DNA from 3 places in the Streptomyces sp. NBC_00005 genome. Region 1 is predicted to be linked to each of the others. Evidence: riboswitches for the same ligand, from Rfam matches in the RefSeq annotation. Region 1 holds a riboswitch; each other region holds the start of a gene.
What was found. Region 1 has a riboswitch for thiamine pyrophosphate ahead of thiC (phosphomethylpyrimidine synthase ThiC). Riboswitches for the same ligand answer to the same signal wherever they lie in the genome.
Positions count from the first base shown of each region.

Region 2: linked by a shared signal. The riboswitch ahead of OG303_RS15980 (thiamine ABC transporter substrate binding subunit) and the one ahead of thiC (phosphomethylpyrimidine synthase ThiC) in region 1 are both predicted to bind thiamine pyrophosphate.
Region 3: linked by a shared signal. The riboswitch ahead of thiO (glycine oxidase ThiO) and the one ahead of thiC (phosphomethylpyrimidine synthase ThiC) in region 1 are both predicted to bind thiamine pyrophosphate.

Region 1 covers NZ_CP108316.1:5,547,196-5,557,346, reverse strand. The annotation lists gene hisC (histidinol-phosphate transaminase) at 1-471, opposite strand, end outside; gene OG303_RS25500 (LacI family DNA-binding transcriptional regulator) at 873-1,985, shown strand; gene OG303_RS25495 (metallophosphoesterase) at 2,187-3,269, shown strand; gene OG303_RS25490 (hypothetical protein) at 3,461-4,330, shown strand; gene thiC (phosphomethylpyrimidine synthase ThiC) at 4,490-6,292, opposite strand; TPP riboswitch at 6,285-6,474, opposite strand; gene OG303_RS25480 (YibE/F family protein) at 6,546-8,036, shown strand; gene OG303_RS25475 (SsgA family sporulation/cell division regulator) at 8,174-8,611, opposite strand; gene OG303_RS25470 (IclR family transcriptional regulator) at 8,710-9,495, opposite strand; gene OG303_RS25465 (DUF5326 family protein) at 9,844-10,056, opposite strand.
Region 2 covers NZ_CP108316.1:3,503,031-3,513,181, forward strand. The annotation lists gene OG303_RS15965 (maleylpyruvate isomerase family mycothiol-dependent enzyme) at 1-784, opposite strand, end outside; gene OG303_RS15970 (ABC transporter ATP-binding protein) at 809-1,837, opposite strand; gene OG303_RS15975 (ABC transporter permease) at 1,837-3,438, opposite strand; gene OG303_RS15980 (thiamine ABC transporter substrate binding subunit) at 3,492-4,568, opposite strand; TPP riboswitch at 4,669-4,776, opposite strand; gene rlmN (23S rRNA (adenine(2503)-C(2))-methyltransferase RlmN) at 4,800-5,906, opposite strand; gene OG303_RS15990 (GNAT family N-acetyltransferase) at 6,066-6,581, opposite strand; gene OG303_RS15995 (DUF6119 family protein) at 6,898-8,562, shown strand; gene OG303_RS16000 (helix-turn-helix domain-containing protein) at 8,761-9,996, shown strand; gene OG303_RS16005 (flavoprotein) at 10,014-10,151, shown strand, end outside.
Region 3 covers NZ_CP108316.1:7,791,654-7,801,804, reverse strand. The annotation lists gene OG303_RS35760 (hypothetical protein) at 1-764, opposite strand, end outside; gene metF (methylenetetrahydrofolate reductase [NAD(P)H]) at 821-1,744, opposite strand; gene thiE (thiamine phosphate synthase) at 1,868-2,524, opposite strand; gene OG303_RS35745 (Rv2175c family DNA-binding protein) at 2,642-3,013, opposite strand; gene OG303_RS35740 (NAD(P)/FAD-dependent oxidoreductase) at 3,128-4,369, opposite strand; gene OG303_RS35735 (hypothetical protein) at 4,442-4,786, opposite strand; TPP riboswitch at 4,840-4,952, shown strand; gene thiO (glycine oxidase ThiO) at 4,949-6,103, shown strand; gene thiS (sulfur carrier protein ThiS) at 6,100-6,300, shown strand; gene OG303_RS35720 (thiazole synthase) at 6,304-7,098, shown strand; gene pknB (Stk1 family PASTA domain-containing Ser/Thr kinase) at 7,217-9,148, shown strand; gene OG303_RS35710 (hypothetical protein) at 9,326-10,151, shown strand, end outside.

The DNA.
Region 1 (10,151 bases):
GAAGACGAGGCGCGTCCGGTCGGTGATCGCGTCCGCCATCGCGTCCAAGTCGTGCACATCGCCCGGGGTCAAGGACACCTTCACCGAGGTCGCACCGCTGATCTGCGTGATGATCGGGTACGCCTCGAAGGACCGCCAGGCGTAGATGACCTCGTCGCCGGGACCGCTGGTGGCCTGGATCAACTGCTGGGCCACGCCCACCGAACCGGTCCCGGTGGCCAGATGAGTGAGCGGGACGCCGAAGCGGTCGGACAGCTCGTTCATCAGTCCCGTGCAGGCCATGTCCGGGTAGCGGTTGAAGGACGAGACCGCGGCCGTCACCGTCTCCATCACGCCGGGCAGCGGCGGATAGGGGTTCTCGTTGGAGGACAGCTTGTAGGCCACCGGACCGCCGGCCGCGGCAGGCTTGCCCGGCTTGTAGGTGGGGATACCCTCCAGCTCGGCGCGCAGCTTGGGGCTCGTCTCGCTCACCGCAGTCCTCCTCATGACCACCACCGGCTTCCAATACTGCTCACCTTATGAGGATTCGACGCCGCTGCGTACAGCTGGGTACCGACCTCGTCCGTCACATCCGCATCAGGGGCATCACCACCCGTAGGCAGACGAAACGGGGGGGCGCGATCACATATATCTATGCGCCGGTGGCTCGCGCCCTGGCGCGCATCACCCGTGCAGGTGAGTTGAGACCTCTTCGAAACATCGGGGACTTGGCAGGCCCATGCGCGCCGACAAGTCACGTAGTGCCATTGCATCGTTCAACTGACTTTGTTTCAAAGGTAGTTGACGGTAAATGACCTTGCAGAAACGTGCCTGTCAACGCGTGCATATGCGTCCGCCCTACCCCACCGCATGAGCCCTACTATCGGCTCGCCATGACAGCAGCAGGGAAGCACCAGGTGAGCCGCGCGGAAACCTCACGTCGAGGCAGTCGGCCGGGCAGGGCGGGCATCAGAGACGTGGCCGCCGCCGCCGGAGTCTCCATCACGACCGTCTCCGACGCCCTCAACGGGAAGGGCCGGCTCCCGGACGCCACCCGACGCCATGTCCGTGAGGTCGCCGACCGGCTGGGCTATCGCCCGTCGGCAGCGGCCCGAACCCTCCGTACCGGCAAGTCGGGCCTCATCGGCCTGACCGTGACGACGTACGGGGATGAACCTTTCACCTTCACCGAGTTCGCGTACTTCGCCGAGATGGCGCGCGCCGCCACCTCCGCCGCGCTCGCCCGCGGTTACGCCCTTGTCATCCTGCCCGCGACCTCGCGCCACGACGTGTGGTCGAACGTCGCGCTGGACGGCACGGTCGTCATCGACCCCTCAGACCAGGACCCGGTCGTCAGCGAACTGGTCCGGCAGGGACTGCCGGTCGTCTCCGACGGCCGCCCGGCCGGCTCGCTCCCGGTCACCGCGTGGGTCGACAACGACCACGAGGCCGCCGTACTCGGCATCCTCGACCATCTGGCCGACGCCGGCGCCCGCCGCATCGGCCTGCTGACGGGGACGACGACCGACACGTACACCCACCTGTCGACCACGGCGTACCTGCGCTGGTGCGAACGCGTCGGCCAGGACCCGGTGTACGAGTCCTATCCCGCGCACGACCCGTGCGCGGGCGCCGTCGCCGCCGACCGGCTGCTGGCCCGGCCCGACCGACCCGACGCCGTCTACGGCCTGTTCGACCCGAACGGCACCGACCTGCTCGCCGCAGCCCGCCGATACGGCCTGCGCGTACCGGACGACCTGCTTCTGGTCTGCTGCAGCGAATCCACCGTGTACGCCAACACCGAGCCGCCGATCACCACACTGTCGCTGAAGCCGCGTCGCATCGGCACGGCTGTGGTGCAGCTCCTCATCGACGCGATCGAGGGGGTCGAATCGGACCAACCGGTCGAGCAGGTGATACCGACGGAGCTGATCGTGCGCACCTCGTCACAGCGACGTCCGCCGCGCACGACGGTCAGCGCGCCGCGGTCGCCCGAGGAGAAGTAGAACAGCGGCCGTCAGCATGCGGGCGAAGCCCTGCCCAATCGGGGCGAAAGCCGCGGTGAACTGGACTCTTACTCCGATTCACCACCCCTGGGTCATCACATGGCGCGATCGGCATTCCTATGATGGGCCCACGACACCGCGGGCCGCTGCGACCAGGCAGTCCGACGCGGTGCAGATGCGGCGCGATGGTGGAGGGGTCTGATGACTCAGGGGGCCGGTCAGGGACCCGAGGTGGAGCGGACAGCGACGTTGCGCGACTTCCGGGTACCGGCATATGTCCACGAGACCGGTCCGTACGGCCACAGCACGCACCCCGGCGACGTCGCCAGACCCGTCGAGGAGCCGGCCGACCACTCGGAGGGGTACACGCCGACGCGGCGCGACCTGCCGGTCATCAACCGCGGTGACACGCTTCAGGTGACCATCGACCCCACGTCCCTCGCGGACCCGCAGGAGACGGACGGCGCGGGCCCGCTGTACGTCGTCGGTGATGTGCACGGCTATCTGGACGAGTTGATGGCCGCCCTCCAGGAGCAGGGCCTCGTCGACGCCGCGGGGAACTGGTGCGCGGGCACCTCCCGGCTGTGGTTCCTCGGTGACTTCACCGACCGTGGCCCGGACGGCATCGGCGTCATCGACCTCGTGATGCGCCTGTCCGCGGAGGCGGCCGCCTCCGGTGGCTACTGCAAGGCGCTCATGGGCAACCACGAGCTGCTGCTGCTGGGCGCCAAGCGGTTCGGCGACACCCCCGTCAACTCCGGTGCGGGCACTGCCACCTTCCAGGCGGCCTGGCTGCTCAACGGCGGCCAGAAGACCGACATGGACCGCCTCCAGGACCACCACCTCCAGTGGATGGCGCGCCTCGACGCCGTCGAGGCGGTCGACGGCTTTCTGCTGGTCCACTCCGACACCACCGCCTACCTCGACTACGGCGACTCGATCGAGGCGGTCAACGACACCGTCCGCGAAACGCTCACGCGCAACGACGCCGACGAGTGCTGGGATCTTTTCCGCAAGTTCACCAAGCGGTTCTCCTTCCGCGACGAGGGCGGTGCAGACGCCGTACGCTCCCTGCTGGATACGTACGGCGGCACGCGGATTGTTCACGGTCACAGCCCTATTCCGTACCTGCTGGGCGAGGTCGGCTCCGAGGAGGGCGAGGACAGCGCGGGGCCCGTGGTCGAAGGACCGCACGTCTACGCAGAAGGCCTGGCCATCGCGATGGACGGCGGAGTGACCATGGCCGGAAAGCTGCTGGTCCAGCAACTTCCCCTGGATATCTGAACGTTCACAGGGCAGGCGCCCCCACGGAGGAATCGCGATAAACGGCGCAGGCCAGGGCCCAATTTATGGAAACCCCCTGTCACCGTGTGCCGTCACCGCTCTACCATCGGCTTATCCGTAGCAGGCTCCCCTCCGTTTCTGCCCGACGGCTCGTTGGCATGCGAGCCCCAAGCCCTACGGAGCATCGGGGGATGCACATGAACAGCGTTCCGCAGCACCTGCTGAGCGAGGACCGCCAGGAGTACGAGCGGGTCCTCGATGAGGCGCTGCGCTCCGCCCCAAACCGCCCGGAACTGGCCGCTGTCGGACAGCGGCTCAATCCCGAACAGCTGCGCACCATGGCGCTGAACGCCACCGCGATCATCACGGTGGCCGCGGCGGCCGAGTACCAGCACTACGTGAAGGTTCGCGAGGAACTGCGCCAGCCGGCGTCGTCCACCCCACCGTCCACCCGCGAATCCGGCTCAGCGGAGCCGGGCGTGGGCGCGTTGGGGCTCGCCACCACCCTCGGCGAGGCCGCCGAGCCGGCCGGCGCGGGCGCCGTCGCCGTCGTCGCGGTCCTCGCCCCTGTCCTCGCCGGAACCGCCGCGATGATCTTCCTGCTGGTGGGCTACATCCTCAAGATGCTCAACCCCGAACCGGCGTTCGCCCAGACCATGCTGACCGCCGGATGGGTGTTCGGCGCCATGACCGCGGCCGCGATCCTCGTGGCCGGTGTCGGGCTGCTGCTGACCGCCCTGCGCAACAGGCCCTCGCTCGAGAGCGGACCGTACGCCGAACTGAGCAGGGAAGTGGCCCAGGCCCGGGAAGACTGGCGCGAAGCACTCCTGGAGCGCGGCGTCATGCCGTTCCTTCGAGAGGCACTCGCCGACCCAGGCACCGCCGCGGCACTGCACAGCACGACACCGTCGACGCCGACCAGCCGCATGCCACATCTCGGCTACGGCCGCCCGGGCTTCAGCAGCCCGGGAGACGGTCCGGCCCCCGGCTCACGCCCGAGCTTCAGCAGCCCGGACTACACCAGCCCGGACTTCGGAGGCCCGGACCACCAGCCGGAGTGACCGTCGGCTTGCGCCCTCCGCATCAGAAGGGCCCGCCAAGGTCCGCCGGGGGAGCGCAAGCCGAACACCGACCCGCCCGGACGGCTCCGCCCTACGGCAACGCACGCCGAAGAGCGGGACCGTCTTCTACGTCGAGAGAGCCACTCGCACCGGCGTGGGTCAATCCGCGATCGGCAGATACACCCTGTTGCCGGCCGCCGCGAACTCCTTCGACTTCTCGGCCATGCCCTCCTCGATCTCCGCCCTGCTTCCGCCGTGCTCACGGCGGATGTCGTGGGAGATCTTCATCGAGCAGAACTTCGGACCGCACATCGAGCAGAAGTGGGCGGTCTTGGCCGGCTCCGCCGGGAGGGTCTCGTCGTGGAACTCCCGTGCCGTGTCCGGGTCCAGGGCGAGGTTGAACTGGTCCTCCCACCGGAACTCGAAGCGGGCGTCGGACAGGGCGTCGTCCCAGTCCTGCGCACCGGGATGCCCCTTGGCGAGGTCGGCTGCGTGGGCGGCGATCTTGTAGGTGATGACGCCGGTCTTGACGTCGTCTCGGTTGGGCAGGCCCAGGTGTTCCTTGGGCGTGACGTAGCAGAGCATGGCCGTGCCCCACCAGGCGATCATCGCGGCACCGATGCCGGAGGTGATGTGGTCGTACGCCGGCGCGACGTCCGTCGTCAGCGGGCCGAGCGTATAGAACGGAGCTTCATCGCAGATCTCCTGCTGAAGGTCGATGTTCTCCTTGATCTTGTGCATCGGGACGTGTCCCGGGCCCTCGATCATGGTCTGTACGTTGAAACGCTTCGCGATCCGGTTGAGTTCCCCGAGCGTGCGCAACTCCGCGAACTGGGCCTCGTCGTTGGCGTCCGCGATCGAGCCCGGCCGCAGACCGTCGCCCAGCGAGTAGGTGACGTCGTAGGCCGCGAGGATCTCGCAGAGTTCCTCGAAGTTCTCGTACAGGAACGACTCCTTGTGGTGCGCGAGGCACCACGCGGCCATGATCGAGCCGCCGCGCGAGACGATGCCGGTCTTGCGGTTCGCGGTGAGCGGGACGTACGGCAGGCGGACGCCCGCATGGACCGTCATGTAGTCCACGCCCTGCTCGGCCTGTTCGATGACGGTGTCCTTGTAGATCTCCCAGGTCAGCTCCTCGGCGCGGCCGTCCACCTTCTCCAGAGCCTGATAGAGCGGCACCGTGCCGATGGGAACGGGGGAGTTGCGCAGCACCCATTCACGCGTGGTGTGGATGTTGCGACCGGTGGACAGGTCCATGACCGTGTCGGCGCCCCAGCGGGTCGCCCAGGTCATCTTCTCGACCTCCTCCTCGATGGAGGACGTCACCGCGGAGTTGCCGATGTTGGCGTTGACCTTCACCAGGAACCGCTTGCCGATGATCATCGGCTCGATCTCGGGGTGGTTGACGTTGGCCGGCAGTACCGCGCGGCCCGCCGCAATCTCCTCGCGAACGACCTCGGGCGACACGTTCTCCCGGATGGCCACGTACTCCATCTCCGGTGTGATCTCCCCGCGGCGGGCGTACGCGAGCTGTGTGACCGCCTTGCCGTCACGGCTGCGACGCGGCAGACGCGGCCGCCCCGGGAAGACCGCGTCGAGGTTGCGCAGACCGCCTCGCGGAGAGGTGTGCTTGATCCCGTCGTCCTCGGGACGGGCGGGACGGCCCGCGTACTCCTCGGTGTCGCCGCGGGCGATGATCCAGTTCTCGCGCAGCGGGGCGAGGCCCCGGCGGACGTCGGTGTCGGTGAGCGGATCGGTGTACGGGCCCGAGGTGTCGTACAGCGTGACCGACTGCCCGTTGGTGAGGTGCACCTGGCGGACCGGCACCCGCAGATCGGGGCGCGAGCCCTCGACGTACGCCTTGTGCCAGCCGATGGACTTCCCGGCCTCCTGCGACGTTTCGCCCCGAAGGGGCGGTTCGTCCTGGCTGGAGGCAGGCGTGCGTGCGTCCTTGTTGGTCATGAGACCTACTCCCTACGCCGGCATTACCCGGTAACAGGTTCGGCGGTCGACGCAGCGATTTCCGTCTGTCGACGTTTCGTGTGGAACATCACTCGACTTCGGTGATGTTCCACGTGAAACATCGCTGGGACGGAGGTCAGCGCCCTCTCAGCCCGGTGCTCCGAGCTCCCGCGTGTGCAAAGGTGCCTCCACGCTAGCGTCAATTCGGGCGCGCTGAACAGAGGGCCCCTGTCGTTCTTGCGATGATCGGGCGGTGACCACGACACATCAGCCCCCGTACCCACCCCCGGAGCCGCCCTACGGGCACGGCTCCGGAAACGGCAACGGCCCTGGGCCCCGTGCCGGGCACAACCATGCGCCGGGGGCCGACGGCGGACATGATCACGGGCCTGGAGCCGGTGGCGGACATGGGCACGACCCCGGTTCCGGTGGCGGGCACGGTCACTCGCACAGCCACGGTCCGGCAGCCCCTGTCTCCAAGCACCTGCGCAAGGTCATCGCGGCGATCCTCATCCCATTCACCGCGGCCGTGGTGGTCGGGCTCGTGGTGCTGTGGCCCGGTGGTGCCCCGCCGCACCAGCGCACCGGCGTGGGATTCGACCGGCAGACCCAGCAGGCGACGGTCACCAAGGTCGTGAGCGTGAGCTGCAAGTCGGTGAACGCCTCGGGCGAGACCCCGACGGGCGACACCTCCACATCCGAGGGCTCCTCCGCCGAGCAGCAGGCGAAGGGCACCTGCAAGAAGGCGACGATCCGCGTCGACACGGGCAAGGACAAGGGCCGTACGTTCACGGAGATCGTGCAGCCGGACCAGTCGCGGCAGTTGCACGAGGGTGAGAAGGTCGTGGCCGCCTACGAGCCCTCGGCGCCCAAGGACCTGCAGTACTCGGTCGCCGATGTGAACCGCAGGTTGCCGATGGCGCTGCTGGCCGGCATCTTCGCGCTCGCCGTCGTGGTGGTGGGCCGGCTGCGCGGCCTCATGGCGCTGGTCGCTCTGGCCGTCAGTTTCATGGTGCTGACCTTCTTCATCCTGCCCGCGATCCTGCAGGGCTCGAACCCGCTGCTCGTGGCGGTGATCGGGTCGAGTGCCATCATGCTGATCGCCCTCTACATGTGCCACGGCCTGTCGGCCCGTACGTCCGTGGCGGTGCTGGGCACACTGCTGTCGCTCGTGCTGATCGGGCTGCTCGGCTCCGAGTTCATCGGCTGGGCCGCACTGACCGGCAACACGGACGACAACACCGGCCTGATCCACGGCCTGTACCCGTCGATCGACATGAGCGGTCTGCTGCTCGCGGGCGTCATCATCGGTTCGCTCGGTGTCCTCGACGACGTGACGGTCACCCAGACGTCGGCGGTCTGGGAGCTGCACGAGGCCAATCCGTCGATGGGCTGGCGGGGGCTGTACCGGGCGGGCATCCGCATCGGCCGCGACCACATCGCGTCCGTCGTCAACACGCTCGTCCTCGCCTACGCGGGCGCCGCGCTGCCCTTGCTGTTGCTCTTCTCCATCGCGCAGAGCGGTGTGGGGACGGTCGCCAACAGCGAGCTGGTGGCGGAGGAGATCGTGCGCACGCTGGTGGGCTCGATCGGCCTGGTCGCCTCGGTACCGGTCACGACGCTGCTCGCGGCGCTGGTGGTCGCGGCCGACCGTCCGGGACCGGAACCGGCGATGGCGACAGCGACGGTGGGCGCAGCACCTGCTCCGGCGCGCACGGGCCGGGGGCGCCGCCGCAAGCGTTGAGGCGAGCGGCTCCTCCGGCACGAGCGAACAGAACCTCCGGGCAGTCTCAGGGTCCTGTCCCCGCCTGCCCGTCGGGAGGCGTCACCGCACCCTCCACGCCCCACGCAGAAGCGTTCCGCCGCTCCCGGCCGCCCGCTTCAGCCCGCGCTCTGCTCCTCCGCCAGGATGCGGTCCAGCGCCTCGTCGAGGTGGGCGTCGAAGTCGCCGCGGGAGCACTCCTGGCCGAGCGGCACCAGCTTGTCGGTGCGGTCGAGGAAGGCGATGAGCGGCGCCGTCGACGAACGGAACAGCGCCTGGTCGCGGCCGACCTGAAGCCGGATCAGGACCTCGGCCAACGAGTCCGGTTCGGCGGGCGCCACGCGCACATCGCCCTCGCCGCACGGCCGTCCCACCCCGTCGATGAGCAGCTCGCGACCGAACGCCCAGGTCACCGGTGTGTCACCGGGCAGGTGGAAGGTCAGCCGTACCGCATAGGGATCACACGTCTCGTAACGCAGCTCCACCGGGATGCGGAAGGAAAGCTCCTCGGACACGAGAAAGCTCATCATGACCTCTGCCTGTACGGACTCGCGCATCGCCTACCCCGTCGTGTGAAGCCGACTGGCTGGGAATGATCCCCTGACACTGGTGGCATCTTGCTGAAAGTACACGGCAGATCACAAGGAGTGAGTTTTCAGATACTGATAGAGAGCGCGAGTGACCCCAGCAGTCGCCCGATTTCGCTCTGCAGCTGCTGGGCCGCGGACGCCAGACGCTCGGCCTGATGAGCAGGCAGAGAGATGGCCATCGTCGCGGCCGTCGTACCCACTGTGATCGGAATCGCCGCGCAGACCGTCCCCAGCGCGTACTCCTGCCGCTCCGTCACCGGCTCCATCCGCCGCATCCGCTCGAGCCGCCGGAGCAGGGTGTGGTTGTCACGCACGGTGTACGGGGTGATCGACTGCACGGGGTAGCGGTCGAGATGGTCGCGGCGGGCGTCGTCGTCGAGCTGGGAGAGCAGGCACTGACCGATCGCATGCGCGTGCGCGGTCTCGCGGAAGTCGGCCCACTCCTCGACCGCCGGATTGCCCGGGGTGTCGGAGACGCACATGATCTCGATCTCGCCGTCGCGGTACACGGCGTAGTACACGGGCACACCGATCGCGTCCCGCCAGCGGGCGAGCGCGTCGACGACCATGCTGCGACGTTTCTGCTGGGCTCCGCTGCTGCCCAGTCGTACGGCCGCGTCACCGAGGAAGAACAGGCCCTTGTCCCGGCAGAGATAGCCCTCGTGGACCAGGGTGCGCAGCAGGTGGTACGCCGTCGGGAGCGCCAGGCCCGTCTCGCGGGCCAGTTGCTTGGCGGGAGCTCCGTGCTGGTGCTCGGCGACGCATTCCAGCAGGCGCATCGCACGCTGGACGGATCCGATGAGGGTCGCGGACTGCGACGGCGCGGAAGGCGGCACGAGGGACGGCTGCACCGGAGGTGCCGTCCGGCGCGACGGTCCAGGTGGTGCCGTCGCGCGCTCCTGCGTCGAGGGGCCCGGCTGTTCCGGGGGCCTGATGCGGCGCCCGGGGGTCGGAGCGGGGGGTGCGTGGGGGGTGGTGAGTGCGGTGTCTACCGTGGCCAAGGGTCACTCCCGAAGCGCGAGGGGGCAGCCCGTGCTGTGGGGAACACGGGAGGGGGTGTACGCCGCTCGCGGGGTCGTCCCCGCGTCGAATTCCGGACTCTAATCGCCGATTGCCGCTATGAGGCGGCACGTCCGGAAAACTTCCCTCGCGCGAGGGAACCGGTGATACCTGTTACCGATCACCGGTGCCAGGGGTCCTCACCAGTCGCTACGCGAGGAGGAGCTCGAGGTGAACTTCCGTACGACGTAGATCAGTCCGCCGACCAGCGCCACGAAGACCAGCGCCTTGAAGAGCAGCCCGATGACGAAGCCGACCACGCTGGCTATCAGTCCGCCGAACACGACCAGGGCGATGACAGGCACCGCGATCCACTTGACCCACCACGGCAGTCCGCTGAAGATCTCTCCCATTGCCCTCGTCCTTACCTCTCCGCCCGACTGCTGTGCAGGGGCCCATTGATGTCCTGCACTCGATGCTAGGGCCGGCAGGGGCCCCGGCGGGGGCC
Region 2 (10,151 bases), 2.0 Mb from region 1:
CCCGCTCCAGCCAGAACTCCAGCAGCTCCCGCTCGCCGACGATCTCCAACTCCGGGCTGTTCAGGGGCAGTCGGCGGAAGAAGGCGAGGAGCACGGAGGTGAGCGGGCCGCGCAGGGCGACGGTCGCCCGCTCGTGGCCGCGGCGCCAGGCGACGCCGTCCTCGAGGAGTTCGACGATCCACTCGGCGTTCAACTCGGGCGCGGTGTCGGTGGCGTGGAGATGGATGGCGCGGCCGGGGCCGTGGAATTCATTCGCCGCCCGGTGCGGGACGTTGCGCTGGATGTACTCCACGATCTCCAGCCACTCGTCGAGCGCGTCGGCGGCGACGTCCGGCGCGACATCGTAGGGCAGACCGGCGGTGAGGGTGGCGTCGGCGCGGTGGACGGTGATCTCGTGGGTCATCCGACGCGCCCAGAAGCCCGAACTGGGCGTCCCGGCCCACCCCCACACCTTCGCGTCCGGCCCGGCCTCCCGGAGCGTCCCGACGACCATCTCGCCGGTCTCGCCGAGCCAGGCGTCCAGCGCGGCGGCGTCGCCGCGGGCCTCGGGACCGTCGTGCATCGGCACCCGCTCGTCCGGAACGTGCTCCTGGGCCCGCGTCCGCACCAGCAGCTCCACCCAGCGCAGGGCGCCACCCATGTGCCGTACGAGCTGTTCCAGGGACCAGTCGGGGCAGGTCGGCACGGTCGCGGACAGGTCGGTACCGGATGTCACCACGGCTCTCAACCCGGCCACCTGGTGGGCGATTTGGTCGCAGTAGCGGTCGTGCGCGAGCAGTGTCATGCCCGCACCCTATGAAGGGACCGGTCAGCCGACCACGACGATTTCCGCCACGTCGAACTCCACCCCCACCGCGTCCCCGACCTCCGGCGCCTCCCGCAGCGCCACCGCCGCCTCGAGCCGCGGCGCGTCCTCCGGCTGCAGCTGTACGGCGACATGGGTGCCCTTGAAGGTGCGCGCGGCCACGGTGCAGCGCAGTCCCTCGTCGGCGGGGACCAGGCGCACCCCGGCGGGCCGTACGAGCAGGGTGCGCGTCCCCTGCGGGGCGTCCTCGGGCACCGGCAGCTTGCCCCAGGGCGTGTCCGCGGCCTGGCCGGCCACCGTGCCCTCGACCACGTTGTCGAACCCGAGGAACCGGGCCACGAACTCGTCCGCCGGCCGCTGCCACACCTCAAGTGGCGTACCGGACTGGGCGATCCGCCCGTCCCGCATCACCACGACCCGGTCGGCGAGCGCGAAGGCCTCGCCCTGGTCGTGCGTCACGGCGAGCACCGTGGTGCCCAACCGGCCGAAGAGTTCGCGGAGTTCGACGACCAGCCGCTCCCGCAGCGAGCGGTCGAGCTGCCCGAGCGGTTCGTCGAGCATCAGCAGCCGCGGCCGGGGCGCGAGCGCGCGGGCCAGCGCGACGCGCTGCTGCTCACCGCCGGAGAGCGAGGCCACGGCGCGCCCGGCCGCCCCCGGCAGACCGACGAGGTCCAGCAACTCCCGTACCCGCCCCTGCTGTTGGAGCCGTGTGGCGCCGTGCATCCGCAGCCCGAAGGCGACGTTCCCGCCCACGTCCCGCTGCGGGAAGAGCTGATGGTCCTGGAACATCAGGCCCACCCCGCGCTTGTGCGCGGGCACACCCGCCTGGTCCCGACCGTCGAGCAACACCTGCCCGCCGGACAGGGGTTGGAGCCCGGCAACCGCCCGCAGCAGCGTCGACTTGCCACTGCCGCTCGGCCCGAGCACGCACACGATCTCGTGCTCGGCGACATCGAGGCCGACGGCGTCGAGCACGGCGCGCCCGCCGAACCGCACGGTCGCGTCCTCAAGGCTCAGCAGCCTGCTCCGCATCAGAACTCCCCGGTCCGGTCGGTACGGAGCCGCTCCAGCACCAGCAGCGCCACCGCGCACACCACCATCAGAATCGTCGAAAGGGCCATCGCCTGGCCGTAGTTGAGCTCGCCCGGCCGGCCGAGGAGCCGCGCCACGGCGACCGGCAGCGTCGGGTTGTCGGGCCGCGCGATGAACACCGTCGCCCCGAACTCCCCCAGCGACACCGCGAATGCGAAGCCGGCCGCGACCAGCAACGCCCGCCGCACCATGGGCAGATCGACCTCCCGCCACACCCGCCACGGCGACGCCCCGAGCACGGCCGCGGCCTCCCGCAACCGCGCGTCCACGGCCCGCAGCACGGGCAGCATGGTCCGTACGACGAAGGGGACGCCCACCAGCGCCTGCGCGAGCGGCACCAGGATCCACGAACTGCGCAGGTCGAGCGGCGGCTCGTCCAGCGCGATCAGGAACCCGAAGCCGACGGTCACGGCGGAGACGCCCAGCGGCAGCATCAGCAGCGCGTCGAAGCCGCGGACCAGCCGGCCCGCGTCCCGGCGGGTGAGGGCCGCGGCGGCGAGACCGCCGACCAGCACGGCGATGGCGGTGGCGACGAGGGCGTACTGCAGCGAGTTGCCGATCGCCTCGATCGGCGGGACGAGGAAGGTCCCGCCGTCCTCGCTGGTCAACGCACGGTAGTAGCCGAAGTCGGGGGCGCCGAGCGACCGTTGCACCAGCACGGCCAGCGGCAGGACGAGCAGGACGGCGATCATGGCCAGGACCCCGGCCAGCAGCGCCCACTGCCCGGCCCCGCGCGGCCGCCGGGCCGTGACGTTCGCGTCCACCAGCCGCAGGGCCGTCTCCCGCCGCCGTACCGTCCACGCGTGCACGGCGAGGATCACGCCCACCGCCACGAACTGGACGATCGTGAGCACCGCGGCCGTGGAGAGGTCGAAGATCTCGGACGTCTGCCGGTAGATCTCCACTTCGAGCGTGGAGAAGGTGGGACCGCCGAGGATCTGCACCACGCCGAAGGAGGTGAAGGTGAAGAGGAAGACCATGAGAGCGGCCGCGGCGACGGCGGGCGCGAGGGCGGGCAGCGTCACCCTCCGCCAGGCCTGGAGCGACGACGCGCCGAGCATCCGCGCCGCCTCCTCCTGACGCGGATCGAGCTGCCCCCACAGCCCGCCGACGGTCCGTACGACGACGGCGTAGTTGAAGAAGACGTGCGCGAGCAGGATGGCCCAGACGGTGGTGTCCAGCCGCACGCCCCACAGCTCGTCGAGCAGTCCCCCGCGCCCGACGAGCGCCAGGAACGCCGTACCGACGACGACCGTCGGCAGGACGAACGGGACGGTGACGACGGCCCGCAGCACCTGCTTGCCCGGGAAGTCGAGGCGCGCGAAGACGTACGCGCCCGGCAGGGCGATCAGCAGCGTGAGCGCGGTGGACGCGAGCGCCTGCCAGGTGGTGAACCACAGGACGTGCCGGATGTCGGACTGCGTGACGACGTCCACGATCCGGCCGAACCGCCAGGCCCCGTCGACCTTGAGCCCGCGCGCCACGATCGCGGCGACGGGCCAGGCGAAGAACACCGCGAAGAACGCGACGGGCACGGCCATGAGCCCGAGCCGCGCCGCGCTCCCCGCCCGGTCCTTGTGGACGGCCGCGTCGGTTACTTCAGTACGAGCGAGGTCCACGACTTGACCCACTGGTCACGGTTGGCGGCGATCTTGGTCGGGGCCATGATCTCGGGGTCCTTCGCGGCGGGCCCGTACTCGGTGAACTCCTTGGGCACCGTCGCCCCCTCGATGACCGGGTAGACGAACATGTTCAGCGGCATGTCCTCCTGGAACTCCTTGCCGACCAGGAAGTCGATGAAGGCCTTGCCACCCTTGCTGTTCTTGGCGTTGCTGAGCAGTCCGGCGTACTCGATCTGCCGGAAGCAGGTCCCGTACGACACCCCGGTCGGCGCGGTCTTCGGCTTCGGGTCGGCGTAGATGACCTCGGCGGGCGGCGAGGAGGCGTACGAGACGACGAGCGGCCGGTCGGCCTTGGCCTTCTTGCCGCCGGCGGACCCGGAGAACTCCTCGTTGTACGCCTGCTCCCAGCCGTCGACGACCTTGACCCCGTTCGCCTTGAGCTTCTTCCAGTAGCCCTGCCATCCGTCGTTGCCGTACTTGGCGGCGGTGCCGAGCAGGAAGCCGAGGCCGGGCGAGGAGGTGGAGGCGTTCTCGGTGACGAGGAGGTTCTTGTACGCGGGCTTGATCAGGTCGTCGAAGGAGGCCGGCGGGGCCAGCTTGTGCTTGCTGAAGTAGGCCTTGTCGTAGTTGACGCAGATGTCGCCGGAGTCGATCGGCGTGACCCGGTGCTTGGTCTGGTCGACCCGGTACTGGGCCTTGATGCCGGCGGCGCCCTTGGCCTCGTACGACTGGAAGAGACCGTTGTCGAGCGCCCGCGAGAGCAGGGTGTTGTCGACGCCGAAGAAGACGTCGCCCTGCGGGTTGTCCTTGGTGAGGATGGCCTTGTTGACGGCCTGCCCGGCGTCGCCGTCCTTGAGGACGTGGACCTTGTAGCCGGACTGCTTCTCGAAGTCGGCGAGGACGCTCTTCGAGACGGCCCACGAGTCGTGACTGACGAGCGTGACGGTCTTGGAGTTCCCGGAGCCCTCGCTGCCGGACGACGACCCGCACGCGGACAGCGTGATCAGGCCGAGGCCGACCGCGGCGGCCACGAACGCCTTGGTGTGCATGTTGGTGTGCACTGAATTTCCTCCTGGCTGACCAGGAAGAGACGCGGCCCTGCCCGGGACCGCCGGAGGATTCCACCGGCTCCCGGGCAGGGCGCAACAGCTCGAGTGAAGACCGAACTTCCTACCCAGAATGACCTGGGCAAGGTTCAGAGGGTCTGCGGCCCGATTGCCGCACTCTCAGCGCTGTGGCGCTCCCCTGTCGGAATATGAAGATGTACGTACGGGCTCAGATTACCGCTCGGTGGCCGCGAGCTGACCGCAGGCCCCGTCGATCTCCTGACCACGGGTGTCCCGAACCGTCACCGGCACACCGTGCGCGGCGATGGCCTCGACGAACGCCTTCTCGTCCTCGGGCCGGGACGCCGTCCACTTCGACCCGGGCGTCGGGTTCAGCGGGATGAGGTTGACGTGCACGGGCTTGCCCTTGAGCAGCCGCCCGAGCCGGTCACCGCGCCAGGCCTGGTCGTTGATGTCGCGAATGAGGGCGTACTCGATGGACAGCCGGCGTCCGCTCTTCTCGACGTACTCGAACCCGGCGTCGAGAACCTCGCGCACCTTCCACCGCGTGTTCACGGGGACGAGGGTGTCACGCAGCTCGTCGTCGGGAGCGTGCAGCGAGATGGCGAGCCGGCACTTGAAGCCCTCGTCGGCGAACCGGTGGATCGCCGGGACGAGCCCGACGGTCGACACGGTGATGCCGCGCTGCGACAGCCCGAGCCCGTCCGGGGCAGGGTCGGTGAGCGCCCGAACAGCTCCGACGACCCGCTTGTAGTTGGCGAGCGGCTCACCCATCCCCATGAAGACGATGTTGGACAGCCGCGCCGGCCCGCCGGGCACCTCCCCGTCCCGCAGAGCCCGCATCCCGTCCACGATCTGATGCACGATCTCGGCGGTCGACAGATTCCGGTCGAGCCCCGCCTGCCCGGTCGCACAGAACGGGCAGTTCATCCCGCACCCCGCCTGCGAGCTGATGCACATGGTCACCCGGTCCGGGTAGCGCATCAGCACGGACTCGACGAGCGTGCCGTCGAAGAGCCGCCACAAGGTCTTCCTCGTCGTCCCCTGGTCGGTCGACAGATGCCGTACGACGGTCATCAGCTCGGGCAGCAGCGCGTCCTGCAACTTGCCGCGCGAACCGGCCGGGATGTCGGTCCACTCCGCCGGGTCGTGCGCGTACCGCGCGAAGTAGTGCTGCGAGAGCTGCTTGGCACGAAACGGCTTCTCGCCGATCTCGGCCACCGCTTCCTTGCGCTCGGCAGGGGTGAGATCGGCAAGGTGCCGCGGCGGCTTCTTGGCTCCGCGGGGGGCAACGAAAGTGAGTTCTCCGGGCTTAGGCATAGCCGTACCAGTGTCGCAGATCAAATGGTGTGACCAGGGGCGCGAGCCGTGCGTTGTGGTCGTTGACGGTCGTCTCTGGTCGTCGTGGGCCCTCCTCGGACGGCCCAGTGACGGCCCGAAGGCTCGCACCCTGCGGCTACGTCGATGCAGGTGGCTGGCCTAGCTCAGGTCCAGCACCACAAGTTGCTCACCATTGAGAGGATAGATCGCGACCTGCCCGTGCGGATCAAGCCGGAGCGGCGCACCGGCACCCAGAGCTTCGAACCCAAGTCGGCCGTACCAGCGAGCGAGGGCCGGTTTGTCGATGTCTACCTGGGCGTACAGGACGCCGTAGTCAGCGGCGCCGTACTCATCGACGAAAGCCCTCACCAGCGCCTCACCGATCCTGTCGCCCCGCCGCTGGGGAGCAACGGCGACGGCCTTGAGTTTCGCGATAGAGCGAGCTACGCCGGCCACCACCGGCCGTGGGGCCTCCGCCGCCTGTAACCGGCGCAAGAGACTGCCAGGCGGCAAGGCGAGGAGCGCACCGACGAGCTGAGCATCCTCTTCCGCTTCGGCGACTAGCGCCCGGCGTAGACCCGCTCCAGACGTGCCATAGGTACCCGCATCAATGTGCTGTGCCGCATAGTCGAGATCGTCATAGTCGGTGTCAATCGCCGAAAGCAGATCCAACACTCGCTGTCCCTCACCACGGCGCGCCTGCCTGATCGCAACCCCTTCGACCTCGCAGACGTACGCAGATCCCGACGCTTGCGCTTCAAGAGTGCTGCCCCGTCTACGGCGCGGCTTGTTCTTCTTAACCCTCCCCATGTGCAGCCACGGTAGGGCCTTCCACAACCCGACACCAGAGCGCCCAAGCCTGACGCATTAGGGGCCTCCAGACGACTGGCCACTGAACACATTTAGTTCGATTCGCTTGTTCGAGTGTCATGTCATGACCTTAAATGTACGATCTCTGATTCTGGCCATCAGATTCGAGGGGTGGGGACCCATGGTCGATGCAACAGGTGACTCGAAAAGCAAAGCAAGGCGCTCCACTCTGTACCGACTCATCGATACGGAGTCCACTGGCGCCGGACTTCGAGAAGCGCTCGCCGATTACTACGCGAGCCATGAGGACTTCACCGTCGAATCGACTGAAATCGATGGAGTTCCCGCCATAGCGATTTGGGGAATCGTAGGCAAGAAGGACCGGACAGACTGGAGTACCGCCTTCAAATCCCTTACAGGAAAAGATGCGAAAATATCAAACCGCGCCGCAGCCGGGGCCATCATGATAGGAGTATCCGGAGGGCCATATGCCCTAACCTTCGGCATGGGGCACCTACTCATCGACCCGTCTCGAATAGATCCCGGATTTGGACTTTCGTTCTCAATTCGATCCATTGAGCCGAAGCTTATTCGACAGGTGACACGCAACATTCTTGACAGTCGAGCGAGAGTGGACCGTAGCACCGTACCTGGAGGACAGTCGATTCGAGGGTTCGGGATCGAGTCCTATGGAGAAATCGTCAGTCGACTCGCGGGTACCCTCGAAAAAGCGTCAATGACTTTCAATAGGGAAAAACCAAAGAAGGTCGGCATAGCCGCCGCCGACTCTCTAAAAATACCACTGGGCGTAAAGCCTGCGGACCTCATCGGAGACCTACACGAGATAACGAGAATCACCCAAACTTCTTCACCCGTTCCCGAGTTGGGATTTATTGACCAGATTCGATCGCTCAAATCGAGCAATAAGCAGGTCAGCAAACTCGAAACCAAACTGTCGCAAGCGCTGAGCTCCGCAGACCGAGGACCCTTGGCTTTGACCCTCCCCGCAGAGTGCGAAGAGCATGAACATGCGACGAATTCGTATCGCATCAAGATTGCCTCGGAGCGCTTCGAGGTTCTCGAAGAGCTGAACATCGCAGATGTTTTGGAACGTGTTGAATCCCTTCCTCTTGGTGAGCGGATGGACGCCCTGCGATCTGGCTACATTCAGATGTGCTCTGACGCTGATGGTCGAGACAAGGTCAGTAGACAAATCAAGGCACACAAGTGGCTAGCGTTTGAGGCAGGACTAGACGCCGGACACTACTTTTATCACCAAGGGCGCTGGTTCGAGGTGGGGGACAACTATCTCGACTTCCTTCAGAGTCGACTGGATGAGGTGTTTGCCCGCCCAGCATCAATTCGGCTACCTAAGTGGGACAGCCGCTGGGCAGAGGAAGAGGACTATAATCGGGAGGCCGCAAAAGCCATCCCCGGTGGCGCCGTCTGCCTCGACCGGAAGAAGATCCACACGAAACAACACCCCTACGGAATCGAGGCCTGCGACATAATCGGACCGAACAATGAATTGATACACGTCAAGAGAGCTTCCAGCTCCGCCCCACTAAGTCATCTATTTGCCCAAGGGTGGACATCTATTGAAGCACTTAGAGCTGACCGAGAAGCAAGAGTCAAACTTCTAGCTCGCATCAGGCAGCGGAGCAACACTCACGCTTTCGATCCAAGCGTGAAGCCGAAAAAGCTAATCTACGGCATTGCCATCAAGGATGACGCAACGGTCTCCAGGGGAAACCTGTTCACCTTTTCCCAGGTGGCACTCATGAGAGCCATTAACGCGCTGGAAAACGCTGATGTCGATGTGGAGGTCATCCCCATCGCTCAATAAGGGCAGGGCCACTCTGCCGAGTAAGGAGCGGCCCAGGGCTCGCACAGGAAGAGACCCGGACACTTCGTCCGGGTCTCTTCCTGTGCGAGCCCTCATGCTCGTACGGCCCTGTAGAGCCCGTGAGGCCGACTACCGCGCCCCACTGCCAGCTCTGTACCGTGAAACCGGCCCCTCACAAGCAGTAGGAGGCAGCACGCAATGCGTGGTCTCGGAGATCACCTCAGCATCGGCGAGCGGATCGCGTTCTACCGCAAGCGTCGCGGCTACACGCAAGAGGTCTTGGCCGGCCTGGTCGGCCGAAGCACCGACTGGTTGGCGAAGATCGAAACGGGGCGCCGGAAGCCGCCGCGTATCGACATGCTTGCCGAGCTGTCACGCATCCTGCGCGTACCCCTCGGGGACTTGCTCGGTCAGACCGTGCTCGTGGAGGACGAGAGGCAGCAGGACGACGTTCCGGCCGTGCGCGACGCGCTCATGAGCCCGCGGCGCCTGTCGCGCTTGCTCTTCGGTCCCGAGGCTGAGGTACAGCTTCCGACCCCCGCCCCCGTAGCCGTGCGTGTGGAGCAAGCATGGAACGACTACCAGGGAGGGCGACTCGGCAGCGTCATTGCGGCCCTTCCGACGCTTCTGCAGACAGCTCAAGAACTGGAAGAGCGAGCGGCGCGTCGCGGCGACGATCGTAGCGACTGCTGGGCCGTGTCGGCTCGCACACACCACCTCGCAGCGACGACGCTCGCAAAAATCGGTGAGTCAGACATCTCATGGCTTGCTGCCGAGCGCGCGATGCGGGCCGCTGACGAGTCGGACGACCCGCTCGTACTAGCATCTGCCGCGCGTTCCGGCACGCACGCGCTACTGGCCAACGGCCGGTATGACGAAGCACTGGAACTGGGCAACACGGCCGCCGCATGGCTGTCGTCGCGGGTCACCGAGAATGACCCGGCAGCGCTGAGCCTGCTGGGCATGATCCACCTTCGCGCCTCTGTGGCGGCAGCTCGTCACCAGGACCGACCCACCGCGACGGGCTTGCTGGACCGAGCCGAGGAACTCGCGGACGACCTCGGGTCGGATGAGAACTACTGGCAGACCGGCTTTGGACCCACGAACGTGCTGCTTCACCGTCTGTCCGTTGAGCTAGACCTCGACAACGTGTCGTACGTGGTGGAACACGGGCGGATCAACGTCGACCACATGCCGCAGGAGCGCAGCGTCTCGCACCGAATCGACTACGCGCGCGCCCTGTCGCTCGTCGGGCAAGGTGATGAGGCGTTCACGGAGCTGCGTACGGCTGAGCGCACGTCGCCGCAGCTCGTACGCAACAATCCCAGGGTGCGCGAGACGCTGCGGGACCTGATCAAACAGTCCCCCGTCACCGGTGGCTCGCGCTCATCCGAAGTGTTCGTGATGGCTCAGCGGTGCAGGGCGGTGCAGTGAGTTCAGGCAGTCGTGGAGTGCTCGGGGTCGTCGGGTCTGCGGCCGGAGGCGTAGAGGTACTGCGCGCCGGTCTCGTAGAGCCCGCGATGGATCGCGGATGGCAGGTGGCTGTCACGCTCACGCCGACCGCGGGTCAGTGGCTACGGCTCAGCGGC
Region 3 (10,151 bases), 2.2 Mb from region 1:
TGGGTGTACTGACCGTAGTTGGCGTCGTAGCCGCCGCCATAGGTCTGGGTGCCGATGTACGGGTCGGAGTAGGCGGCGTACTGCTGCTGACCGGTGGTGTCGTAGCCGTACTGCTGCTGGTCGTACCCGGAGTAGTCGTAGGCGTAGGCCTGGTCGGCGCCCTGGGCTGCCGTTGCGTACTGGTCCTGTGCGGCTTGGCCCGCGTTCGCGTACGACGGGTCGCTCGCGGCCGCGTACGCGTTGTCGCTGTATATGCCGTACGAACCGGTGTCGTCGGGCAGAGGCTGCGGCTCGTACACCGCGGTGGACTCGGCGGCCGTGGGCTCGACGGATCGGGCGGGCGCGAAGACGTCGTCGCGGTCGTACTCGTCGTCGTAGGACGCGTTCGCGCGGTTGTAGGCGCCCTGGTCGCCGTATCCGCTCTCGCCCGGCTCGAGGTCGGAGACCTCCAGAGTCGGGTCCTGGTGGTCCGGCTCGCCGCGGCGGCGCTTGCTGATACCGCCGACGCCCGACCGGCTGACCGCCCAGCCGGAGGCGAAGCCGCGGCGGAACGACAGCGTGACGTAGGTCTGGCCGACCGCGAACGCGGCCGCGCCCAGACCGATGACGATCACGGAGGGGATCAGTACCCCGAGCACGACGCCGAGGAAGCCGGCGAAGGCCAGCAGACGCCAGCGCAGGCGCGCCTTGTACTGCAGCAGCACCTCACCTAGCAGCCACAACGCCACGATTCCGAACGCGATGTAGAGGACCGTCCAGCCCATGTACGCCCCTCTCCCAGTCGCCGCTACGCAGTGTGTCGTATACCCGTGCGGCCGGTCTAGGCCTGCGGCGGGTGGTGCAGGCCCAGGTTCTCGTAGATTTCCAGCGTCGCCGTGGAGTTGTTGAGCGTGATGAAGTGCAGTCCGGGCACTCCTTCGGCCAGCAACCTCGCGCAGAACTCCGTGGCGAATTCAATGCCAATGGAGCGTACAGCGGCCGGATCGTCTTTTGCTGTGAGGATTCGCTCTTTCAGGACGGAGGGGATCGCCGCGTTGCTGAGCTGCGGCAACCGCTCCAGCATCTTCACGCTGGTCACCGGCATGACCTCGGGGATGACGGGGGTCTCACAGCCGGCCGCGGCGACTCGGTCACGCAGCCGCAGATAGGACTCCGGCTGGAAGAACATCTGCGTGATCGCGTAGTCGGCGCCGGCCCGGCACTTGTCGACGAAGTGGGTGACGTCCGTGTCCCAGCTGTCGGAGCGCGGGTGCATCTCCGGGAAGGCCGCGACGCCTACGCAGAAGTCGCCCGATTCCTTGATGAGTCGGACGAGTTCGGCGGCGTAGGTCAGTCCCGTCGGGTGCGGCACCCAGTCGCCCATGGGGTCGCCGGGCGGATCGCCGCGCACGGCGAGCATGTTGCGGATCCCTGCGTCCGCGTACTGGCCGATGATGTTGCGCAGCTCGGCGAGGGAGTGGTTGACCGCGGTGAGGTGGGCGACCGGGGTCAGGGTGGTGTCGGCGGCGATCTGCTCGGTCGCCTTCACCGTGCCCGCGCGCGTGGAGCCGCCCGCGCCGTACGTCACGGAGACGAAGCTGGGGGCCACGGCCTCGACCCTGCGCAGCGCGTTCCAGAGGTTCCGCTCGCCCTTCTCCGTCTTGGGGGCCCAGAACTCGAACGAGTACGTCGTCTTGCCGGACGCGAGCATGTCGCGCACGGTGCGTGCGTGGTCAGTCCTGGTGGATGCGGTTCCGAGGGCCATACCCGCAGGTTAGCCAGGGGGCGGCAGTCCCCCAACCGGATGCGGGACATTTGCCGGATTTGTCGATTAGTTGTCCACCCATCGGACACCCCCGTCGGACGACGAGACCGGGCCCGGACTCCGCTAGGCGCTCCGCAGTCGCTTCGCGAACTCCGTCGCCGCCTCGCCCGGGTCGTCCGCCTCCGTGATCGCGCGGACGACCACCACCCGGCGGGCTCCGGCCTCGAGCACCTCGTCGAGGTTGCCCAGGTCGATGCCGCCGATGGCGAACCAGGGGCGGTCGGTGGCGAGGGCGGTGGTGTACCGGACCAGGTCGAGGCCGGGGGCGTGGCGGCCGGGCTTGGTGGGGGTCGGCCAGCACGGGCCGGTGCAGAAGTAGTCGACGCCCTCCTGGACGGCGGCCGCGGCCACCTCCGACTCGGCGTGCGTGGAGCGGCCCATGAGGACGTCGTCCCCGAGGATCGCGCGGGCCGCGGGCACCGGGAGGTCGCCCTGCCCGAGGTGGAGTACGTCGGCGCCGGCGGCGTGCGCGACGTCGGCTCGGTCGTTGACGGCGAGGAGCTTGCCGTGGCGGGCGCAGGCGTCGGCGAAGACCTTCAGGTGCTCCAGCTCCTCGGCGGCCTCCATGCCCTTGTCGCGCAGCTGCACTATGTCGACACCGCTCGCCAGGACCGCGTCCAGGAACTCGGGCAGATCGCCCTGTCGTCTGCGGGCGTCCGTGCAGAGGTAGACGCGGGCGTCGGCGAGCCGGGCTCGTGCGGTGGCGGCGGTGTCGGGCATGCGGATGTTCCCCCCGTGGTCGGTGGCGTACGGGCTGCGGCCCGCAGTGAACCACGGCCGTGGCCTGTGCGGACCCCGGCCCGTACGCCGGACGGTGTTCGGTTCAGCCGGGTCGGATCAGACGGCGAGCGCCTGGGCCCGGCGCTTCACCTCCGTGCCGCGATTCTCGCTGAGGGCCTGTGCGGGGGTACCGGGCAGGCTCTCGTCGGGGGTGAAGAGCCACTCGAGCATCTCTTCGTCGGAGAAGCCGTCGTCCCGCAGGAGCGTCAGGGTCCCGGACAGGCCCTTGACGACCTTCTGCTCGGCCCCGTCGATGAAGGCGGCGGGGACGTGCAGCGCGCGGTTCTCACCACGGCGTACGGCAATGAGCTGGCCCTCCTTGACCAGCTGCCGCACACGCGTCACCTCGACATCGAGCATCTCTGCGATGTCGGGGAGGGTGAGCCAGGCGGGGACGAGAGCATCGATCTTTGCGTCAATCTCGGTCACGGAATCAAGCCTGCCATCCCGCACTGACAGTCGGAAGCCAGGACCGCCCGACCTGCGGCTTTTCATTACGCCATGCCGCCTGTGGACGCCGTGGCCGCCTTCGGACGCCCGGATCTACGCCGTGGCCCCCTTCAAAGGCCTCGTCGGATCCGCCAGCAGCTCCGGGTCCATCGGCGTGCCCGCCTCGATCAGCCGCCTGCCCTGCGCCAGGTCCCTCGGCCTGCCCACCGCCAGCAGTCCGACCAGGCGGCCGTCGCGCAGCCAGCAGACGGACCAGGAGGGGCCCGACGGGTCGCCGCGCCACAGGGTCGTGTCGGCGGAGGCGTGGTGGCCGGCGTACTGGACGAAACGGCCGAACTGCTCGGACCAGAAGTACGGGACCGGGTCGTAGACGGCCAGGGGCTCGCCGGTGGCCTCGCCGATGATGTTGGTGGCCACCGTGCGCGGACCCTGGAGGGCGTTGTCCCAGTGGTGGACGAGCAGGCGCTCGCCATACCGTCCCGAGGGGAAGGAGGCGCAGTCGCCGACGGCGTAGACGTCGGGTGCCGAGGTGCGCAGGTGGGCGTCGGCCACGACCTCGCGGTGCGCGCCGAGCTCGATGCCGGCGCCGGTCAGCCAGGCCGTGGCGGGGCGCGCGCCGATCCCGACCACGACGGCGCCCGCGGGCAGCCGCGAGCCGTCGTCGAGGACGACCTCGCCCGGCTCGATGCGCTCCACGCGTGCGTGCGTACGCAGCGCGGCACCGGAGTCGGCGTACCAGGCGGCCATCGGCGCGGCCACCTCGGCGGGCAGTGCGCCCGCGAGCGGCCGGTCCGCTGCCTCGACGACCGTCACCGCGCAGCCCGCCTCGCGCGCCGCCGTGGCGAACTCCGCGCCGATCCAGCCCGCGCCGACGACCACGATGTCGTGCTGCCGGGCGAGCACGGGCCGCAGCCGCTCGGCGTCGTCCAGGGTGCGCAGCAGATGCACGCCGGGCACGCCCTCCGCGCCGGGCAGCCGGATCGGCTCGGCTCCGGTGGCGAGGACCAGGACGTCGTAGGGGACGGGCCCGGCCTCGGTGTCCAGCTCGTGCTCGCCGGGGCGCACGCCCAGCACCTCGCGCCCCAGCTGCAGTTCGATGCCGAGCGCCTCGAAGTCGACGTCGAAGGCGGAGCCCTCTGACTTGCCGAGCAGGACCGCCTTGGACAGCGGCGGCCGGTCGTACGGCTGGTGGGGCTCGGCGCCGATCAGCGTCACGGTGCCGGTGAAACCCTGCTCCCGCAGGGCGACCGCGGTCTGCACGCCGGCCATGCCTGCGCCCACGACGACCACGCGCCGCGGCTGCGACGTGCCCGATTCCCGCGTCTGCTCGCTCACCTGATCACCATAGACAACTGACAGATTGTCAGTCAGGACTCGTGCGCCGTGACATGCTGCACAACGGCCTGTTCAGACGTCGGCGACCTGTTCCACCACACTGGTCCCGCTGCCGGGCTGCGACTCCCACTCCCACGTCTCCTCGAGCCGCACCCGCCCGTCGGGCAACTCCGTCACCGTCGACACGCAGTGCCCCGAGGACGTCGTCCCGTCGTGCTTGAGCTGGACGTACCGGAAGTCCAGCCGGTCACCGGCCCGAGTACCCACCAGATGGCCGCGTACTACATCGCCGCCCGCGTACTCGGCCCAGATCTCGCCGTCCTTCTCGTGGTACGTGAACCGGGTGCGCGTACCCACCTGACCTGGGGCCTGGTCGGCGAGGGGCGCGAGGACGAGGCCGTCCAGCGAGCGGGGCATGGCGGGAGGCTCCCTTACAGAGGCGCGGAGCGGCGGGCTAGGGTGGCCAACGTACAAGCACTCGCGGGAGCCCGGACGCACCGGGCTGAGAGGGAGGCTGGCGGCCTCCGACCGTACGAACCTGATCCGGGTCATGCCGGCGAAGGGAGGGGTTGGACGCCCATGTCGTCACGTACGTCAGACGTCCTCGTCATCGGGGGCGGAATCATCGGCCTGGTCACGGCTTGGCGGGCCGCGCAGCGCGGGTTGGCCACGGCCGTCGTGGACCCGGAGCCGGGCGGCGGGGCCGCCCAGGTGGCCGCCGGGATGCTGGCCGCGGTCACGGAGCTGCACTACGGCGAGCAGACGCTGCTCGGCCTGAACCTCGCCTCGGCCCGCCGCTATCCGGACTTCGCGGCCGAGCTCACCGACCTCACCGGTCACGACCTCGGCTACCGCCAGTGCGGCACACTCGCCGTCGCCCTGGACGCCGACGACCGCGCCCATCTGCGCGAACTGCACGCCCTGCAGCGGCAGTCGGGCCTGGAGTCCGAGTGGCTGTCCGGGCGCGACTGCCGGCGCCTGGAGCCGATGCTCGCGCCGGGCGTGCGCGGCGGGCTCCGGGTGGACGGCGACCACCAGATCGACCCGCGGCGGCTGGCACGCGCGCTGGTGGCCGCGTGCGAGCGGGCCGGGGTGGTCTTCCACCGGGTGTGGGCCGAGCGCCTGCGCGTCGTACGGGACCGGGCCGCCGGCGTCACGACCGCGGACGGCACCGAGCTGAGCGCCGCCCAGGTCGTGCTGGCCGCCGGCAGCCTCAGCGGGCGGCTCGCGGGCGTGCCGGACGAGGTACTGCCGCCCGTGCGGCCGGTGAAGGGGCAGGTGCTGCGGCTGACCGTGCCGAAGCGCTACGCGCCGTTCCTGAGCCGCACCGTGCGCGCCGTCGTCCGCGGCAGCCAGGTCTACCTGGTGCCGCGGGAGAACGGCGAGCTGGTGATCGGCGCGACCAGCGAGGAGCTGGGCTGGGACACGACGGTGACCGCGGGCGGGGTGTACGAGCTGCTGCGCGACGCGCACGAGCTGGTCCCCGGGATCACGGAACTGCCGCTGACGGAGACGCGCGCGGGGCTGCGTCCCGGCTCCCCCGACAACGCGCCGCTGCTCGGCCCCACGGAACTCCCCGGACTCCTGCTGGCCACCGGCCACTACCGCAACGGCGTGCTGCTCACGCCGGTCACCGGCGACGCGCTGGCGCAGGTCCTGGCCACCGGTGAACTCCCGGACGAGGCGCGCCCGTTCACCCCCAGGCGTTTCGCTCTCCTGGAGCAGCCCGCATGAACATCTCCGTCAACGGAGAGTCACGGGAGTTCGCTCCCGGAACGGCTCTCGACACCGTCGTGCGCACGCTGACCCCGGCCCCTGCCGGAGTCGCCGCCGCCCTGAACGAAACCGTCGTCCCGCGCGCGCAGTGGCCGTCGACCTCCCTCTCCGAGGGGGACCGCGTCGAGGTCCTCACCGCCGTCCAAGGAGGCTGACCCATGGCCGACGACCCCTTTGTCATCGGCGGTACGTCCTTCACGTCCCGCCTGATCATGGGCACCGGCGGTGCCCCCAGCCTGGAGGTGCTGGAGCGGGCGCTGGTGGCGTCCGGCACGGAGCTGACGACGGTCGCGATGCGGCGCGTGAACCCCTCGGTGCACGGCTCGGTGCTGTCCGTCCTGGACAAGCTCGGCATCCAGGTGCTGCCGAACACAGCGGGCTGCTTCACCGCCGGGGAGGCCGTCCTCACCGCCCGCCTCGCGCGCGAGGCGCTCGGCACCGAACTGATCAAACTTGAGGTCATCGCCGACGAGCGCACCCTGCTGCCCGACCCGATCGAGCTGCTGGACGCTGCCGAGACCCTGGTCGACGACGGCTTCACTGTGCTGCCGTACACGAACGACGATCCCGTTCTCGCCCGGAAGCTGGAGGACGTCGGCTGTGCGGCGATCATGCCGCTCGGTTCGCCGATCGGCTCCGGGCTCGGGATCCGCAACCCGCACAACTTCCAGCTGATCACCGAGCACGCGCGTGTGCCGGTGATCCTGGACGCGGGCGCCGGTACGGCGTCGGACGCGGCGCTCGCGATGGAGCTGGGATGCGCGGGTGTGATGCTGGCCTCGGCCGTGACGCGGGCGCAGGAGCCGCAGCTGATGGCCGAGGCCATGAAGCACGCGGTGGAGGCGGGGCGGCTGGCGCGGCTCGCGGGGCGGATTCCGCGGCGGCATTTCGCGGCGGCGTCCTCTCCGGCGGAGGGGCTGGCGCGACTGGATCCGGAGCGGCCCGCGTTCTGAACGGGCGTTCGATACTGGCCGGAATTCGGTGCGATGTCCGTCACAGCTCGGCTGCAGTCCCGCCCCGATCCGGCGTGATCCGGCAGCCCTGTCAGTCACGGCTCGTACACTCACCTGCGTGGATACGACCCTTCAGGACCCTCTGGTCGGGCAGGTGCTCGACGGGCGCTATCACGTGGAAGCGCGGATCGCGGTCGGCGGGATGGCCACGGTCTACCGGGCCCTGGACACCCGCCTCGACCGGGTGCTCGCGCTCAAGGTGATGCACCCCTCGCTCGCGGCCGACGGCACCTTCGTCGAGCGCTTCATCCGGGAGGCGAAGTCGGTCGCCCGGCTGGCGCACCCGAACGTGGTGCAGGTCTTCGACCAGGGCACCGACGGGTCGTACGTGTATCTCGCCATGGAGTACGTCGCCGGGTGCACCCTGCGCGACGTGCTGCGCGAGCGCGGGGCGCTGCAGCCGCGCGCCGCCCTGGACATCCTGGAGCCGGTGCTCGCCGCGCTCGGTGCCGCGCACCGTGCCGGGTTCGTGCACCGGGACATGAAGCCGGAGAACGTGCTGATAGGAGACGACGGCCGGGTCAAGGTCGCCGACTTCGGGCTCGTCCGGTCCGTGGACACGGTCACCAACACGACCGGCACCGTCCTCGGCACGGTCTCGTACCTCGCACCGGAGCAGATCGAGCACGGCACCGCCGACCCCCGGGTCGACGTGTACGCGTGCGGTGTCGTCCTGTACGAGATGCTCACCGGCAGCCGGCCGCACGAAGGGGACTCCCCGGCCACCGTCCTGTACAAGCACATCCACGAGGACGTCCCGCCGCCGTCGGCCGCCGTCCCGGGGCTGGCGTACGAGCTGGACGAGCTGGTCGCGGTGGCCACGGCCCGCAACCCCGGCCGGCGCCCCCAGGACGCGGTCGCGCTGCTCGCGCACACGCGCGACGTGCGCGCCGGGCTCGGCGTGGAGCAGCTGGACGCCATGCCACCGCAGGCGCTCGCCGCGGACCACCGGAACATCTCCGAGGACCGTACGAGCGTGATCCCGCGCGCGCTGACCGTGCAGCGCCCGTTGCCGGTGAACGAGGACGAGGGCCGGCAGGACCTGCACCACACGAGCGTGCTGGAGACTCCCCCTCCCCTGGCCCCGCGCCGCCGCGGCGCGCGCAGTCGGCGCGGTCCGCTCGCGATCGTCGTCGCCGTGCTGCTGATCCTCGGGGTCGGCACGGGCGTCTGGTACATCAACTCCGGCCAGTTCACCAAGGTCCCGCTGGTACTGGCGAAGACCCAGGCACAGGCCCGGAAGCAGCTGAGCGAGGCCGGACTGGACCTGGGGAAGGTCCGGCACGCCTACAGCGACACGGTGCAGCGGGGCACGGTCATCAGCTCGGACCCCGCTCCCGGCACCCGCATCCGCGACAACGCGTCGGTGGCGCTCACGGTCTCCGACGGCCCGGAGACCGTTCAGGTGCCCGACCTCGAGGGTCGGCCGCTGGCCGAGGCGAGGGCCCAGCTGAAGAAGGGCGGGCTCGAACCGGGCATGGTCACCCGCGAGTTCAGCGACGACGTCCCCAAGGGCTCCGTGATCTCCACGGACCCGGAGTCGGGCACGAAGCGGCACGCGGGTGCGGCGATCGCCCTGGTCGTCAGCAAGGGCAGCCCGGTCGACGTCCCGGACGTCACCGGTGAGGACCTGACGGACGCGAAGGCCGACCTGGAGGACGCCGGCCTGACGGTGAAGGTCGCCTCCGAGCGGGTCAACTCGGAGTACGACAAGGGCCAGGTCGCCGCGCAGACACCCGAGGGCGACAGCCAGGCCGCCGAGGGCGACACGGTGACGCTGACGCTGTCCAAGGGCCCCGAGATGATCGAGGTCCCGGACGTCACCGGCGACAGCGTCGACGACGCGAAGAAGGCACTGGAGGACGCCGGCTTCAAGGTCGACGAGGACCGCGGCCTGCTCGGCCTGTTCGGCGACACCGTCAAGGGCCAGTCCGTGAAGGGCGGGGAGACGGCGCCGAAGGGGTCGACGATCACGATCAAGATCCGGTGACAACCCCGTCTTCGATCACCGACAAGATCGCTTGACGCTCCGTTGGCCGCAAGGCCAACTGACCCTTGAACGCACGCTGTTGACCCCCTGCAAATCCCCAGGACAGGGCCGCTACTATGGCGGCTCGCAAGGCGGTCGGGGCCCTGCGGACGACACGGGGGGAGAGGTGCCTTGGGGGTGCAACCGGTCGCGGAATCGGCCTCCATCGGCGACTGGCAGGTGAGCATCCTCGGCGCCACCGGGAAGCCCGTGGGCGGAGGTGTCCTCGTACCTCCGCGCTATGTGCTGACCTGCGCCCATGTGGTGACGACCGCCCTGGGCCGACGGCTGGAGGACGATCCGCACGCCACGGTCCGGGTCAGCCTGAGCGGCGGCCTCGAACTGGAGGGCTCTCCCGGGGGCGGGCACCACTACACCGGCGGCAGCCACCATGAGGACTTCTCGGTACTCACCCTGCATGGCGATCTGGGCGCGGCGAACGGCCAGTTACCCGGCTCCCACGCCCACCTCTCCGGCGGCGGCTACGTCAACAGGCGCCCGATGCAGGTGTACGGCTACCCGCAAGGTCAGCCGGACGGAGTGTGGGCGGACTGCGTGATGGCCGGGGAGGGCGGCCGGGAGAAGGCCTTGATCCAGCTGAACGACGCCCCGGACACCGGCCGTAAGGTGGAGAGGGGATACAGCGGCTGTGGAGTGAAGGACGCCTCGACCTCCCGCGTCGCCGGTCTCGCCGTACTGCGGGACAAATCGCCGGATGCCGGAGTGACCTGGATGATCCCGATGGCTCGACTGGCCCGTTCCTGGCCTCCGTTGAGGGCCGCGCTCGCCCTGTCCGGGGAGCCGTTGCCGGATCGACTCGCGACCGAGCCGGACCCGGAGGTGGACGCGGGGCCGTTCGATCCGGAGGCGATGGACGACCTCTACCGGCTCCTGCTGGACGGGCGCGTACCGCTACTCGGGCTGGTGGCGCTGCGTGACGAGGCGCTCGGGCCTGTGCGCCGCT